2 regions of the Streptomyces sp. SLBN-118 genome follow, and region 2 is predicted to be linked to the other one. Evidence: riboswitches for the same ligand, from Rfam matches in the RefSeq annotation. Region 2 holds a riboswitch; the other holds the start of a gene.

Region 1 (7,241 bases), 1.7 Mb from region 2:
CTACCGGGCTGTGGGGGGTTGAATCCCCGGCTCCGCACGTTCAGCACCCCCGCAAAACAGGCTGAACTGCACAGATTCGGCGGTACCTTCACTGTCCGCCCCGGGTGGGCGATCAACCGCGCGAAGGTTCGAGGCCCGACCCTAGTGACCTTCTTGTGATCAGTTCAAATCCTGTCGAGAAAAATCTCAGCCGCCGAGCGCATTCTTTACTCGCATCACACGCGTAGTAGTGGCCACTTGACACTACGTTCAGTCAAGACAGGTCGAATTCGGGCATTAGGTACGGGAGTTATTTAGACCCGCGAAAGCCGCTTCAGCAACAAGACGGACGCGACGGGCCTGGCGCCCGCCTTCGCCACTCCGTCGGCGACCTCGCGGTCGGTGGAGACCACCACCACGGGCCGGCCCGGCGGCTCCGCGCGGACGAGCTGGCGGATCAGTTCGTCGGCGGTCACACCCGGCTTTGAGAACAGCACCCGCACCCCCCGCGGCGGCGCGAGCAGCACCGGGGCCGCCAGCTCGGCCCCGTCGAAGACACAGGTGATCTCGGCGCCTGTCTGCGCCGCGAGGACCGAGAGCCCGCCGAGCAGCCGCAGCCGCTGCTTCTCCAAAGGCATCGCCGGATAGCCGGTCTTGGTCACGTTGTAGCCGTCCACCACCAGATGCGCCTGCGGCAGCGCGAGCAGCTGGTCGAGCAGCGCGGGATCGGTCTCGGAAAGCGCGCGGGCCGCGATGTCCTTGGGGGACATCCGGCCCGGCTCGACCGCGTCGACCGTGTCGGCGGGGTGCAGGGCGGCGGGCGGCAGGGCCAGTTCGCGGCGCAGCCCCTGGGCCGCGTCGAGGACCGTGTCCAGCAGCAGCCGCAGCCGCATGTCCTCGACCGAGCGGCCCTCGCGGGCTGCCCGGCGGCCCGCCTCGACCGCCGCCTCCGCCTCGCCGAGGCGCGCCTTGAGCCGCCGGCTCTCGCTCTCGGCAGCCGAGACCTGGGCGGCGGCCTCCGACTTGATGACCTCGATGTCGGCGTCCCTGCGGCGCAGGGCGGCAGCGGCGCGCTTCATGTCGTTCTCGACGCTGCGCAGCCTGCGGCGAAGCGATTCGGCTTCCTTGCGAGCCGCCTCCAGCTCCGTACGCAGCCGCTCGCTCTCGCTCTTGATCAGCCCGCGCGCCTCGGTGAGCTCCTCCCGCAGCCGCTCCAGCTCCCGCCGGCCCGCCTCGTCCGCGCGCTCGGCATCGGCGCGCTGGGCCTCCTCGCCCGCGGCGGCGACAAGTTTCACCCATCCGGTGGGCCGCAGGACATATGCCGCGGCCGCAACATCCACCGGATCGGCGGCCGCGGGAGGTGATCCGGACTCCAGCGCGGCGGACAGCTCCGGCTGCGCCTGGCTGAGCCGCTCGCCGATGCGCCGGCGGAAAACCGGGTCGCCCTCCAGGGCGGCGGCCATCGCATTGCCCGCGAACTTGGCCCGACGAGTCGGGGTGAATCGGGCGTACTGCCGCAGCTGGGTGGGAAGTTCGGCGACGGTCAGTCCGCCGAACGCGTCCGAGATCAGCGCGACGACTCTGCGCCGTACGCCCTCCGGCAGCGGGCGGTCGAGAGCCTCGGCCGCGTCACCGGCCGCACTGGCCGGCTCCGCGCCGTTCTCAGGCTGCTCCACGATCCGTCACCCCACTACCCTTTCGGGCCGCTCCCTCAGGAGCCGGCGCCCGGCCTGTCCACCAGCTCGATCCGGTCCACCGCGTTGCACCAACGGCAGCGCACCGACTCGATGGTCTCACTGACCACCTCGCGCTCCTCGACCGTCGGCTCCCCGGCCAGGTCCAGATGGACGTACTCGACGACCTTGGAGGAGCGGGTGACGTCGAAGCGCGTGAGGTTGCCGCAGAGCATGCAGCGCCAGCGGGTCGTGGCGGTCGGCGAGGGAACCGTCGTCATCGTGCCGTCCTCTTTCGTCGTGCGTGGTGCGGATGCCGCCGTGCGCCGTCGAACTGCGGGTGTACTGCCCGTAACCCTACGGCCTCGCAGGTACCCCATGATGCGGCGAGGCACCCTGTACCGTTCGGTCCCCCTACGCCATGCTCTGTCCATGATCGGTTGGCGGGGTGCGGTCCGGGGCGCGGTCACCGGGCCCGCGGTGACATACGGCGTGATCGCCGTATGTTGTGCCGTGTTCGTGATCAGTCCGGTCTCAGGCCTCAATCCGGTGTACGGCACCGATGACGCGCTGCTCGCCGCGCAGAGCGGGTACTTCGAGCGGTGGGGCGTGATCCCCGCCGAACTGATCAGCGGCTCCCCCGGCGCCCTCCGCACCCCGTTCACCGCCCTCTTCGTCCACGGCAGTTGGCTGCACCTGCTCGGCAACATGCTCTTCCTCTACGTCTTCGGGGCGATGGCCGAGGAACACATCGGACGGCTGGAGTTCGCCCTCTTCTACGCCGGCTGCGGCTACCTCGCCCTGCTCGCCTACGCGGTGGCCAACGCCGAATCCGATCAGACCCTGGTGGGAGCGTCCGGGGCGATCTCGGGGGTGCTCGGCGCGTTCCTGTACCTCTTCCCGAAGGCCCGGGTCACCAGTCTCTTCCCATTCCTTTTCTTCCTGCCGCTTCGCTTCCCCGCGTGGATCGTGCTGATCTTCTGGTTCGTCCTGCAGTGGCTGGCCGCCCAGGGCGCGGGCAGCGGCCCGGGGGTGGCGTATCTGGCGCATCTGGTGGGGTTCGGAGTCGGGTTTCTGTACGCCTGGGGACGCTTCCGCCGTGGTACTAGAGTGAAGGCCCAAGCAGCGGCCACTGAGGGAGAACGCCAGCCGTGATCACCGCGATCGTGCTCATCAAGACCAGTGTGGACCGCATCCCCGAGATCGCCGAGTCGATCGCCGCGCTCGACAGCGTGAGCGAGGTCTTCTCGGTCACCGGCACGTACGACCTCATCGCCATGGTGCGGGTGGCCAAGCACGACGACCTGGCGGACGTCATCCCCGGCCGGATCAGCAAGATCCCGGGGGTGGAGGGTACGGACACGCATGTCGCGTTCCGTACGTACTCCCAGCACGACCTGGAGGCGGCGTTCGCGATCGGCCTCGACGCGTAGCGCCTCCGGGCCTTCCGGCAGCCGGGGCCGAGCCCCTGGTCAGACCGCCGGGACGCAGCGGCCGTCCTCCGTGCGGTAGGTCCACTTCGCGCCGTCCGTGACCAGTTCCCTGACCGCCCGTACAAAGCGCTCCACGTGCTCGTCCGGCGTACCCGCCCCGAAGCTGACCCGGATCGCGTTGAGCGAGGGCCGGCCCGGCTCGGCCTCCGGGGCGCCGCACTCGCCCGGGTCCTGCGGGTCGGTGCCGAGCAGGGTGCGCAGAAGCGGATGGGCGCAGAACAGGCCGTCCCGGACGCCGATGCCGTACTCCGCCGAGAGCGCCGCGGCGAAGTGCGAGCTGTTCCAGCCCTCGACCACGAACGAGATGACGCCGACGCGTGGGGCCTCGTCGCCGAAGAGCGAGAGGACCTTCACCTCCGGGACCTCCGCGAGACCCGCGCGCACCGTCGCCACAAGCTGCTGCTCCCGCGCGACGAGCCGGTCGAAACCGGCCTCGGTGAGCGCCTTGCAGGCGGAGGCGATGGAGTAGACCCCGATGACGTTCGGCGAGCCGGCCTCGTGGCGGGCCGCCGTTGTGTGCCAGTCGACGTCCACGCCGCCGTCCGCGCGGCGGGCCACCTTGCGCGAGGCACCGCCGCCCGCGAGGTACGGCTCTGCCTCCTGCAGCCAGTCCGCACGGCCCGCGAGCACACCCGAGCCGAACGGGGCGTACAGCTTGTGCCCGGAGAAGGCAACCCAGTCGACGTCCAGGTCCTGCACGGAGACCGGGTGGTGCGGGGCGAGCTGAGCCGCGTCCAGGACGATCCGCGCGCCGTGCGCGTGCGCCGCGGCCGCCAACTCCTTGACCGGCCACAGTTCACCGGTGACGTTCGACGCGCCTGTCACGCAGACCAGCGCGGGGCCGTACGGGTCGCGGGCGGCGAGCGCGTGCTCCAGCGTGCGGACCGCCTCGGCCGGGGTGCGCGGGGCGCTGAGACAGGTCACCCGGGAGGACCTCCAGGGCAGCAGCGAGGCATGGTGTTCGGTCTCGAAGACGAAGACCTCGCAGTCCGCGGGGAGCACGGACGCCAGCAGATTGAGGGAGTCCGTGGTCGACCGGGTGAAGACGACCTGGTCGCCCGGGCGGCAGTCGAGGAACTCGGCGACCGCGACACGGCTGTTCTCGAAGAGGTCGGTGGACAGCTGCGAGAGGTACCCGGCGCCGCGGTGGACGCTGCCGTAGTAGGGCGCGTACGCGGCGACGTCGTCCCACACCCGCTGCAGGGCAGGGGCGCTGGCCGCGTAGTCGAGGGCGGCGTAGGTGACCTCGCCGCCGGTCACGAGCGGGACGGTCACATCGCGGCCGAGCACCGGCAGCGGCGCCGCACAGGCGGGGTCCGCGGACCCGGAGCGGGCGGAGGAGTCGGAGACGGGGCAGGCGGAGGAGTCGAAGACGGCGGACGCGGCGGAGGAGGCAGAAGACGCGGCGGTGACAGCGGCGTTCGGGCGTGCGGACATGGCGGTATCTCCCGGCAGGACAAGGCGAATTTGCTTCGGCAGACCCGTACGGGCGCTCAACGGCCGCTCGACGCACGGGGGTTGCCTCGACTGCACGGCGATCGCCGTGCGGAGGCGTACTGAAGTGGGGGCCGCAGAAGCCCTATCGCATTCGCTTGCTCACGAGACTGCTCCCTTGAGGACCAGGACCCCAGGGTGTGCAGGGGTCCGCGCTTGCCGCAGACCTCGCTGCCCACGGCCTGGTCTTCACCCGGGGCACCCCGCCACGGACGGAGGGTTGCCGGACAGCGGGCCGGGGCCTAATCGCTGTCACTCATGACCTGCCGAGAAGTATGCCAGCCGTTCGCGCCGCCGCAAACCGTGTCCGCATCCCGGGACGCGGGACCCGGAGCTGTGCCCCGGTCCCCCGCGCCCCGAAGTCCCGGGCCCACAGGACGTACTACGCGTTGCTCGCGGCCACCCACCGCTTGAGCGCCGCCTTCGCCGCGCCCGAGTCGATCGACTCCGCCGCCTTGGCCATCCCCGCCGAGATCTGCCCGGCGAGCGGCCCCTCCCCAGGCGCGAGAGCGACGAGCGCCGCGGCCGCGTTCAGCAGCACCGCGTCCCGTACGGGCCCGGTCTCACCGCTCAGCAGCCGTCGCGCGACATCCGCGTTGAACGAGGCGTCCGCGCCCCGCAGGGCCTCCACGGGCACCAGGTCGATGCCGATGTCCCGCGGGTCGAAGGCCTCCTCGCGCACCGTCCCGTCCCGCACCACCCACACGCGCGACGTGGCCGTCGTCGTCAGCTCGTCCAGCCCGTCGTCGCCCCGGAAGACCAGCGCCGAGGATCCGCGCTCGGCCAGCACCCCGGCCATGATCGGCGCCATCCGGGCGTCCGCGACACCGGTGGCCTGGGCCTTGACCCTGGCCGGGTTGGTGAGCGGGCCCAGGAAGTTGAACGTGGTACGGATGCCCAGCTCCTTGCGCGCGGCCGCCACATGCCTGAGCGCCGGGTGGAACTTCACCGCGAAGCAGAAGGTGATCCCCGCCTCCTCGGCGACCTGGGCGACCCGCTGCGGAGTCAGTTCCAGATTGACCCCGAGCTTCTCCAGTACGTCGGAGGCGCCGCTCGCCGAGGACGCGGCGCGGTTGCCGTGCTTGACGACCTTCGCGCCCGTCCCGGCGACCACGATCGCGGACATGGTGGAGATGTTCACGGTCTTGGCGCCGTCGCCGCCCGTGCCGACGATGTCGACGCTGGGCCCGGGCACCTCGATCAGGTTCGCGTGCGCGTACATGGTCCGTACGAGACCGGCGATCTCCTCGACCGTCTCGCCCTTGGCCCGCAGGGCCACCGCGAAGCCGGCGATCTGGGCGTTCGTCGCCTCGCCGCTGAGGATGCGGTCCATGGCCCATGCGGTGGCGTCGGCGCTCTGGTCGCGGTTGCTGAGGAGTGCCTCCAGCACGCCCGGCCAGGAGTGGGCCGCCACGCTGTCGCCGCCAACCGGGGTCACAACGTTCATGGTCCACTCCAGGGTCCACAGCCGAACAGGGATGCTCCCACCCTATCCAGCCCCGGGCACAGCAAAGAGCCCCGTCCGGCGAATGGACGGGGCTCCCGCTGTGGCGACCGCGGCAGGCGGCCGGGTGGGATCAGTGGTGGCCGTGGCCGCTCGTGATCTCGTTGAACTCCTCGGCCGTCGGCTTGGGGATCTGGTTCCCCTCGCCGTAGTAGCTCTTGCTCAGCTTGGCCCTCAGCTTCTGGCTGCGGGTGGGCTTGCGCTCGACGCCGTTCTCGTCGACCGTCGGGCCGATCTCGACCGGCTCGTACTGCTCGTGCACCGTGAGCGTGTGCAGGGCGCCCTGGCTGAGCGGCTCGTGGACCTCGACGAACTCACCGTGCGGCAGGCGCTTGATGATGCCGGACTCGCGTCCGTGCAGCACCTTGTCCCGGTCGCGACGCTGCAGACCCATGCAGATCCGCTTGGTGACGACGAAGGCGATGACCGGTCCGGCGAAGAAGAAGATCCGGACGAACCAGGTGATCGCGTTGATCGAGAGGTGGAAGTGGGTGGCCCAGATGTCGTTTCCGCCACCGATCAGCAGAACGAAGTACCAGGTCAGCCAGGCCACACCGAAGGCGGTACGGGTCGGGGCGTTGCGCGGGCGGTCCAGGATGTGGTGCTCGCGCTTGTCGCCGGTGACCCAGGACTCGATGAACGGGTATACCGCGATCGCGACCAGGACCAGCGGGAAGATCACCAGCGGGATGAACACACCCAGGACGAGTGTGTGACCCCAGAGGTTGATCTCCCAGCCCGGCATGAACCGGATCAGGCCCTCGGAGAAGCCCATGTACCAGTCCGGCTGGGCGCCGGTGGACACCTGGTCCGGACGATAGGGACCGAGCGCCCAGATCGGGTTGATCGAGGCGATCGCCGCGACCACCGCGATGACACCGAAGACCAGGAAGAAGAAGCCTCCGGCCTTGGCCATGTAGATCGGCAGCAGCGGCATGCCGACGACGTTCTTGTTGGTCCGGCCGGGACCGGCGAACTGCGTGTGCTTGTGGAAGAACACCAGGATCAGGTGTCCCACGAGCAGGCCCATCATGATGCCGGGCAGCAGCAGGATGTGGATCGAGTAGAACCTGGCCACGAAGTCGCCGCCGGGGAACT
Region 2 (7,241 bases):
CGGGCGGTGGGCGCGAAGCATGCGGGGCACCAGTGCCAGGTGGTAGTCCTGCACCAGAACGGCGGCGCCCGGCGCTGCCGCCTCGGCCAGCGCATCGGCGAAGGCGCGGTTGTATGCCTCGTAGGAGGCCCACTGGCGGCGGAACTCCGCGTCGAAGACCGGCTCCAGCGGCGTCTGGTAGAGCATGTGGTGGACAAACCACAGCACCGAGTTCGCGATCCCGTTGTACGCGTCGGCGAACACCCCGGCGTCGATGTCGAGCATCCGCACCCCGGGCTCGGCAACCCCGCGACGTACGGCCTCGCGGTCGCCGTCGCCGAGCGCGGCGCACACCCACAGCGCCTCGGACTCGGAGTCGATCGCCGACAACCCGGAGACCACGCCGCCCCCGCCGCGGCGGGCGTTCAGTGAACCGTCCTGTTGAAGCGTGTATGTGACCGGGCCGCGGTTCGAGGCGACCAGGACCTGCGCTGCAGGCTGCTCGGAGACCATGTGCCGAAACCTAGCCCTTCCTGTAACCCCTCAAACGTGCGTACGGCCGGACTGCGCCACCCGGCGCCGCACTCGGCGTGTTCATGCTGCGTGCCTCGCCGCGTACTCGCCGATCTCGCGCATCGGTGGCCGCTCTTCCGTGTCCACCGCGTGCGTCCGGGGTACGAAGCCCCCCTCGGCCCGCTCGAACTGCGTGAGCGACGGCCGCACCAAATGGCCCCTGGACAACCGCAGTTGGGCGGTCCGGTAGATCGCCGCGGCCATCCGTCCCAGCGCCTGACCGTCCTGGTGACGGTGCTTGCGCGAACCGACGTCCACCTGTGCCATCGCGTCGAGACCGGCCGTGTGCAGCGTGTCGACGAGCAGGCCCAGCTCGACTCCGTACCCCACGGGGAAGGGAAGCCGCTCGAGGAGCGAGCGCCGCGCCGCGTACTCCCCGCCCAGCGGCTGCACGAACCCGGCGAGCTGCGGCCAGTGCAGATTCAGCAGCGGCCGCGCCACCAGCTCGGTCACCCGGCCGCCCTGACCTGCGTGGTCGCCGAGCGGCCTGTCGTACATCGCCTTGACGAACTGCACCGCGGGATCGGTCAGCAGCGGCCCCACGATCCCGGAGACGAAATCGGCCGAGAACTCGCGCAGATCCGCGTCGACGAAGCAGACGACGTCACCGCTGGTGACCATCAGCGAGCGCCACAGCACCTCGCCCTTGCCCTGGACCGCCGGTATCCGGGGCAGGATCTCGTCCCGGCGCACCACGCGCGCACCGGCCGCCGCGGCCACCTCGGCCGTACGGTCGGTCGACCCGGAATCGACGACGACGAGCTCGTCGACGAGCGGAACCGCCTCCATCAGCTCCCGCCGGATCACGGAGACGATCTCGCCGACCGTCTCCTCCTCGTCGAGCGCGGGCAGGACGACGCTGATGGTCGTACCGCGCTTGGCGGACATCAGCCGGCCGAGCGGGCGGTCGGCCAGGGACCAGGAACGCCTGCTCAGCCAGCGTTCCACCTCTTCCAGCACGTGCTCGTCTCCCTCTGACATCGCTGTTGTGTGATCCGTCTCGCGGTTCGGACGACTATCTCAACCATCCAGGCCTTCGGTTACAGTCTTGAACAACGCGGATGGCCGTCGCATGTCGGGGGACGTCACGCTGACAATCGAATACCGCTCATCCAGAGGGGCAGAGGGAACGGCCCGTTGAAGCCCCGGCAACCCTCCCGCCGACCGCGAGGTCACGGTGGGGAAGGTGCCAATTCCGTCTCGTGGCGAAATGCGTCGCGAGGAAGATGAGGAGAAAGGGCCTCGCCACCATGGCTGTGCAGACTGCCACAAGCACCACCTCCGTGAACCTCGGTCCCGCCGCGGCGCTCTCGTGCCGCGAGTGCGGAGAGCGTTTCGACCTTGGCCCGATCTTCGCCTGTTCCTCCTGTTTCGGACCGCTCGAAGTCGCGTACGACCTGCCGGCGGATGACACCGAGGCGCTGAGGAAGCGGATCGAAGCAGGTCCGGACAACATCTGGCGCTACGCCCCCCTGCTGCCCGTTCCCGCCGACGTGGCCGAGAAGCCGAACATCAACCCCGGCTTCACCAAGCTCGTCAAGGCCGACAACCTCGCCCGCGAGCTGGGCGTCACCGGCGGCCTGTACATCAAGGACGACTCCGGCAACCCGACGCACTCCTTCAAGGACCGTGTCGTCGCGATCGCCGTCGAGGCCGCGCGGGCCTTCGGTTTCACGACTCTGTCCTGCTCCTCCACCGGCAACCTCGCCGGCGCGGTGGGTGCGGCCGCGGCCCGGGCGGGCTTCCGCTCCTGCGTGTTCATTCCGCACGACCTGGAGCAGGGCAAGGTCGTCATGGCCGCGGTGTACGGCGGCGAGCTGGTCGGCATCGAGGGCAACTACGACGACGTCAACCGCTTCTGCTCCGAGCTCATCGGCGACCCGTTGGGCGAGGGCTGGGGCTTCGTCAACGTCAACCTCCGCCCCTACTACGGCGAGGGCTCCAAGACACTCGCGTACGAGATCTGCGAGCAGCTCGGCTGGCGGCTGCCCGACCAGATCGTCGTCCCGATCGCATCCGGCTCGCAGCTCACGAAGATCGACAAGGGTCTGCAGGAGCTGATCAAGCTCGGCCTGGTCGAGGACAGGCCCTACAAGATCTTCGGCGCCCAGGCCGAGGGCTGCTCGCCGGTGTCGACGGCCTTCAAGGCCGGGCACGATGTCGTACGCCCGCAGAAGCCGAACACCATCGCCAAGTCGCTGGCCATCGGCAACCCCGCCGACGGCCCCTATGTGCTGGACATCGCGCGCCGCACGGGCGGCGCGGTCGAGGATGTCAACGACGAGCAGATCGTCGACGCGATCAAGCTGCTCGCCCGGACAGAGGGCATCTTCGCGGAGACCGCGGGTGGCGTGACCGTGGGTGTGGCGAAGAAGCTGATCGAGCAGGGTGTGCTGGACCCGGCGCTGACCACGGTCGTGCTCAACACCGGCGACGGTCTCAAGACCCTCGACGCCGTCGCCCCGACGACAGGTCCCACGGCGACCATCCGCCCGAGCCTGGAGGCGTTCCGCGACGCCGGCCTGGCCCGCTGACTACCTACGGAAGGCAGAACACCATGAGCGTGAACGTCCGCATCCCCACCATTCTCCGTACGTACACGGGCGGTCAGGCCGAGGTCCCGGCGGAGGGCGCCACGCTCTCCGAGGTGATCGCGGACCTGGAGAAGAACCACACGGGCATCGCCGCGCGCGTCCTGGACGACCAGGGCAAGCTGCGCCGCTTCGTGAACGTCTACGTCAATGACGACGACGTCCGTTTCGAGCAAGGTCTCGAGACGGCGACCCCGGACGGTGCGGGCGTTTCGATCATTCCCGCCGTCGCCGGCGGCTGAGCCACCCGGCGTCAGCACCCGCGGCGTCAGCCGCTGATTGACACAGTGCCCCCTCCGCAAGAGAAGCGGAGGGGGCAATTCTCTATGGTTGAGCGCGGTACAGTTGGGGAAGGCCCCTCCGCTGCTTGTGCCGACCGCATATGAGAATGCGCCCTGGCCCCTCAAGAAGCAGTCAATGTGTTCGATCGAAATGCACTCGTAAGTGCCATTTGCCGGGCCCGACTTGCCCCGGATTTTCTTGAATTCGGTTCAATCATCCGATCGCCTGTGCTCAGATTTCTCGTCTGATTGACCTGTTGCAGAGGGCAGTTGGGCAGATACATTCAGCCGCGGTCGACGCGTTCCGGCGCACACTCTCCTTCCTGTCGGGAGGGTGAGGTCTGACCCGGGTCCGCGAAGTGCGGTCCTGTGCAAGGGCCAGTAATAGGGGAGTTAGGCATGGCTCAGGGCACCGTCAAGTGGTTCAACGCGGAGAAGGGGTACGGCTTCATCGCGGTCGACGGTGGTGCGGATGTTTTCGTCCACTACAGCGCGATCCAGATGGACGGATACCGCACCCTTGAAGAGGGTCAGCGGGTCGAGTTCGAGATCTCGCAGGGCCAGAAGGGGCCGCAGGCGGACATGGTCAAGCTCGCCGTCTGATCTCGGCGCGATCGGCCACCGACGCACTCACGCGACACACACAACCACGAAGGGCCCGCATCCTAGGGGGATGCGGGCCCTTCGTGCGTCCCTGCCCGTGTCGCTTCCCTGCCCGTGTCGCGTCCCGCCCGTGTCCACGATATGCGGACCCGCTTGCACTCTCCTAGGGCGAGTGCTAATCATTGGCGTTAGCACTCTGCAGGTGAGAGTGACAGCTTAAGGACCGGGTCGGTGAGGCCCGAAGGGTCGGCGGGGCAAGGAACCGTACGGCTCTCAGGCCGTCCGTCGCGGGCGCCAGCGCGGTCCGGAGAATCCACCCCAGTCCGGGAGGACCACTTCACATGGCCAAGATCATCGCGTTCGACGAGGAGGCACGGCGCGGTCTCGAGCGCGGGATGAACCAGCTCGCCGACGCCGTCAAGGTCACCCTTGGCCCCAAGGGCCGGAACGTCGTCCTCGAGAAGAAGTGGGGCGCCCCCACGATCACCAACGATGGTGTGTCCATCGCCAAGGAGATCGAGCTCGAGGACCCGTACGAGAAGATCGGCGCCGAGCTGGTCAAGGAAGTCGCCAAGAAGACGGACGACGTCGCCGGTGACGGTACGACCACCGCGACCGTTCTCGCTCAGGCGCTCGTCCGCGAGGGCCTGCGCAACGTTGCGGCCGGCGCCAACCCGATGGCTCTCAAGCGCGGCATCGAGAAGGCCGTCGAGGCCGTCTCCGGCGCCCTGCTGGAGCAGGCCAAGGACGTGGAGACCAAGGAGCAGATCGCTTCGACGGCCTCCATCTCCGCCGCCGACACCCAGATCGGCGAGCTCATCGCCGAGGCGATGGACAAGGTCGGCAAGGAAGGCGTCATCACCGTCGAGGAGTCCCAGACCTTCGGTCTGGAGCTGGAGCTCACCGAGGGTATGCGCTTCGACAAGGGCTACATCTCGGCGTACTTCGCCACCGACATGGAGCGTATGGAGGCGTCGCTCGACGACCCGTACATCCTGATCGTCAACTCCAAGGTCAGCAACGTGAAGGACCTCCTTCCGCTGCTGGAGAAGGTCATGCAGTCCGGCAAGCCGCTGCTGATCATCGCCGAGGACGTCGAGGGCGAGGCCCTGTCCACGCTGGTCGTGAACAAGATCCGTGGCACCTTCAAGTCCGTTGCCGTCAAGGCCCCGGGCTTCGGCGACCGCCGCAAGGCGATGCTGAACGACATCGCCATCCTCACGGGCGGCACGGTCATCTCCGAGGAGGTCGGTCTCAAGCTCGAGAACGCCGGCCTGGACCTGCTGGGCCGCGCCCGCAAGGTCGTCATCACCAAGGACGAGACCACGATCGTCGACGGCGCCGGTGAGAGCGACCAGGTCGCCGGCCGTGTCAACCAGATCCGCGCCGAGATCGAGAACTCCGACTCGGACTACGACCGTGAGAAGCTCCAGGAGCGCCTCGCGAAGCTGGCCGGCGGCGTGGCCGTCATCAAGGCCGGTGCCGCGACCGAGGTGGAGCTCAAGGAGCGCAAGCACCGCATCGAGGACGCCGTTCGCAACGCGAAGGCGGCCGTCGAGGAGGGCATCGTCGCCGGTGGTGGCGTGGCTCTGCTCCAGGCTTCCTCGGTCTTCGAGAAGCTCGACCTCGAGGGTGACGAGGCGACCGGCGCCAACGCCGTGAAGCTCGCGCTGGAGGCTCCGCTCAAGCAGATCGCCGTCAACGGTGGTCTTGAGGGCGGCGTCGTTGTCGAGAAGGTGCGCAACCTGGCTGTCGGCCACGGTCTGAACGCCGCGACCGGCGAGTACGTCGACATGATCGCCGAGGGCATCATCGACCCCGCGAAGGTGACCCGCTCTGCTCTGCAGAACGCGGCCTCCATCGCGGCGCTGTTCCTGACCACCGAGGCCGTCATCGCCGACAAGCCGGAGAAGGCCTCTGCGGCTGCTCCGGGCGGCATGCCGGGCGGTGACATGGACTTCTGAGCCTGACGGCTCGGACCCGGTCCTGCAGTACGGAGGGCGGCACCCTTACTCCCAGGGGGTGCCGCCCTTCGGCGTCACCGGGCAGACGAAACCTTGACGACACGACGGGACGCGACCCGGACACGGCCTGGGAATTGCGCCAGAGCTGGGCCTTTTCCAAGGGGTTGCAGGCCGTCGTACCCATGCTGAATCCGGACATCATCAGGCAGCGCTTCCAACGTAATGCTGACCCTCGACGGCGCGACACTGAAAGTTCGCCTGGAACGTTGCCACTTACGGGTACGGGTACGGGTACGGGTACGGCGACGCGGCGGCCGCTGCTCGCCCGGCGGCTGACCCGCCCCGCATGGGTGGGGCAAACCCCCGTGGGAAGAGGGGAGTTGGCACCGTGGGGACCGGGGCGCGATTCCGCGAGGGTCTTCCCATGCGAATCACACGAACCTTCCGCCGCCACCCCGGGATGACCGTCGCCCTCACCCTCCCGGCGCTCGCCACTGCGCTCGTCGCCTTCCCCCGGCCCGCCGAGGCGATGCCGACGGCCGGTACGGCGATCCAGTGGGGCCCCTGCCCCGGCACGGGCCTCGACCCGCGCCAGGAGTGCGGCACCGTCTCCGTACCGCTCGACCACGCCAAGCCCCGCGGGCCGCACATCACCCTCGCCATCTCCCGGATACGCAGCGAGTCCCCCGAGGCGCGGCGCGGCACGCTGCTGCTGATCCCCGGCGGACCCGGCGGGGCCGGCGTCAGCCTTCCCTCCATCAGCGGAAAGACCCTGCCCCAGTCGGTGCGCGATGCCTACGACATTGTGGGCTTCGACCCGCGCGGCGTCGGCCGCAGTACGCCGGTGAGCTGCGGCCTGTCGCACGACGACCTGGCGCTGGTGAACCTTCGGCCGTACCCGGCGCCCGACGGGTCCATCGACAGGAACATCGCCACCGCACACCGTCTCGCCGACACGTGCGCCAAGAACGGCGGCGAGGTCCTGCGCAGCATCAGCACCCGTAACGAGGCCCGGGACATCGACCGGATACGCCAGGCGCTCGGCGAACAGAAGCTCTCCGCCTGGGGCGTCTCGTACGGGACGTACGCGGGAGCCGTGTACGCGCAGATGTTCCCGCAGCGCACCGACCGCTGGGTCCTGGACAGCAACGACGACCCCGATCCGAAGCGGGTGGCCCGCGGCTGGCTCGCCAACTACCAGACGGGCGTCGAGGACGCCTTCCCCGACTTCGCCGCCTGGGCCGCCGACC

Evidence for each region. A riboswitch is a leader RNA that binds a small molecule or an ion and turns the genes downstream of it on or off. The one in region 2 is predicted to bind S-adenosylmethionine.
Region 1: another riboswitch for S-adenosylmethionine. It lies ahead of FBY35_RS27270 (aminotransferase class V-fold PLP-dependent enzyme); the one in region 2 lies ahead of thrC (threonine synthase).

The regions. Positions count from the first base shown of each region.
Region 1 is NZ_VFNP01000002.1:1,883,192-1,890,432, forward strand. Features, by position in the region: gene FBY35_RS27250 (NYN domain-containing protein) at 294-1,655, opposite strand; gene FBY35_RS27255 (hypothetical protein) at 1,691-1,933, opposite strand; gene FBY35_RS27260 (rhomboid family intramembrane serine protease) at 2,085-2,807, shown strand; gene FBY35_RS27265 (Lrp/AsnC family transcriptional regulator) at 2,804-3,085, shown strand; gene FBY35_RS27270 (aminotransferase class V-fold PLP-dependent enzyme) at 3,125-4,582, opposite strand; SAM riboswitch class IV at 4,787-4,903, opposite strand; gene trpD (anthranilate phosphoribosyltransferase) at 5,022-6,086, opposite strand; gene FBY35_RS27280 (cytochrome bc complex cytochrome b subunit) at 6,217-7,241, opposite strand, start outside.
Region 2 is NZ_VFNP01000002.1:3,554,408-3,561,648, reverse strand. Features, by position in the region: gene FBY35_RS34735 (trehalose-6-phosphate synthase) at 1-492, opposite strand, end outside; gene FBY35_RS34730 (glucosyl-3-phosphoglycerate synthase) at 574-1,512, opposite strand; SAM riboswitch class I at 1,658-1,785, shown strand; gene thrC (threonine synthase) at 1,803-3,086, shown strand; gene FBY35_RS34720 (MoaD/ThiS family protein) at 3,110-3,385, shown strand; gene FBY35_RS34715 (cold-shock protein) at 3,824-4,027, shown strand; gene groL (chaperonin GroEL) at 4,369-5,991, shown strand; gene FBY35_RS34705 (alpha/beta hydrolase) at 6,416-7,241, shown strand, end outside.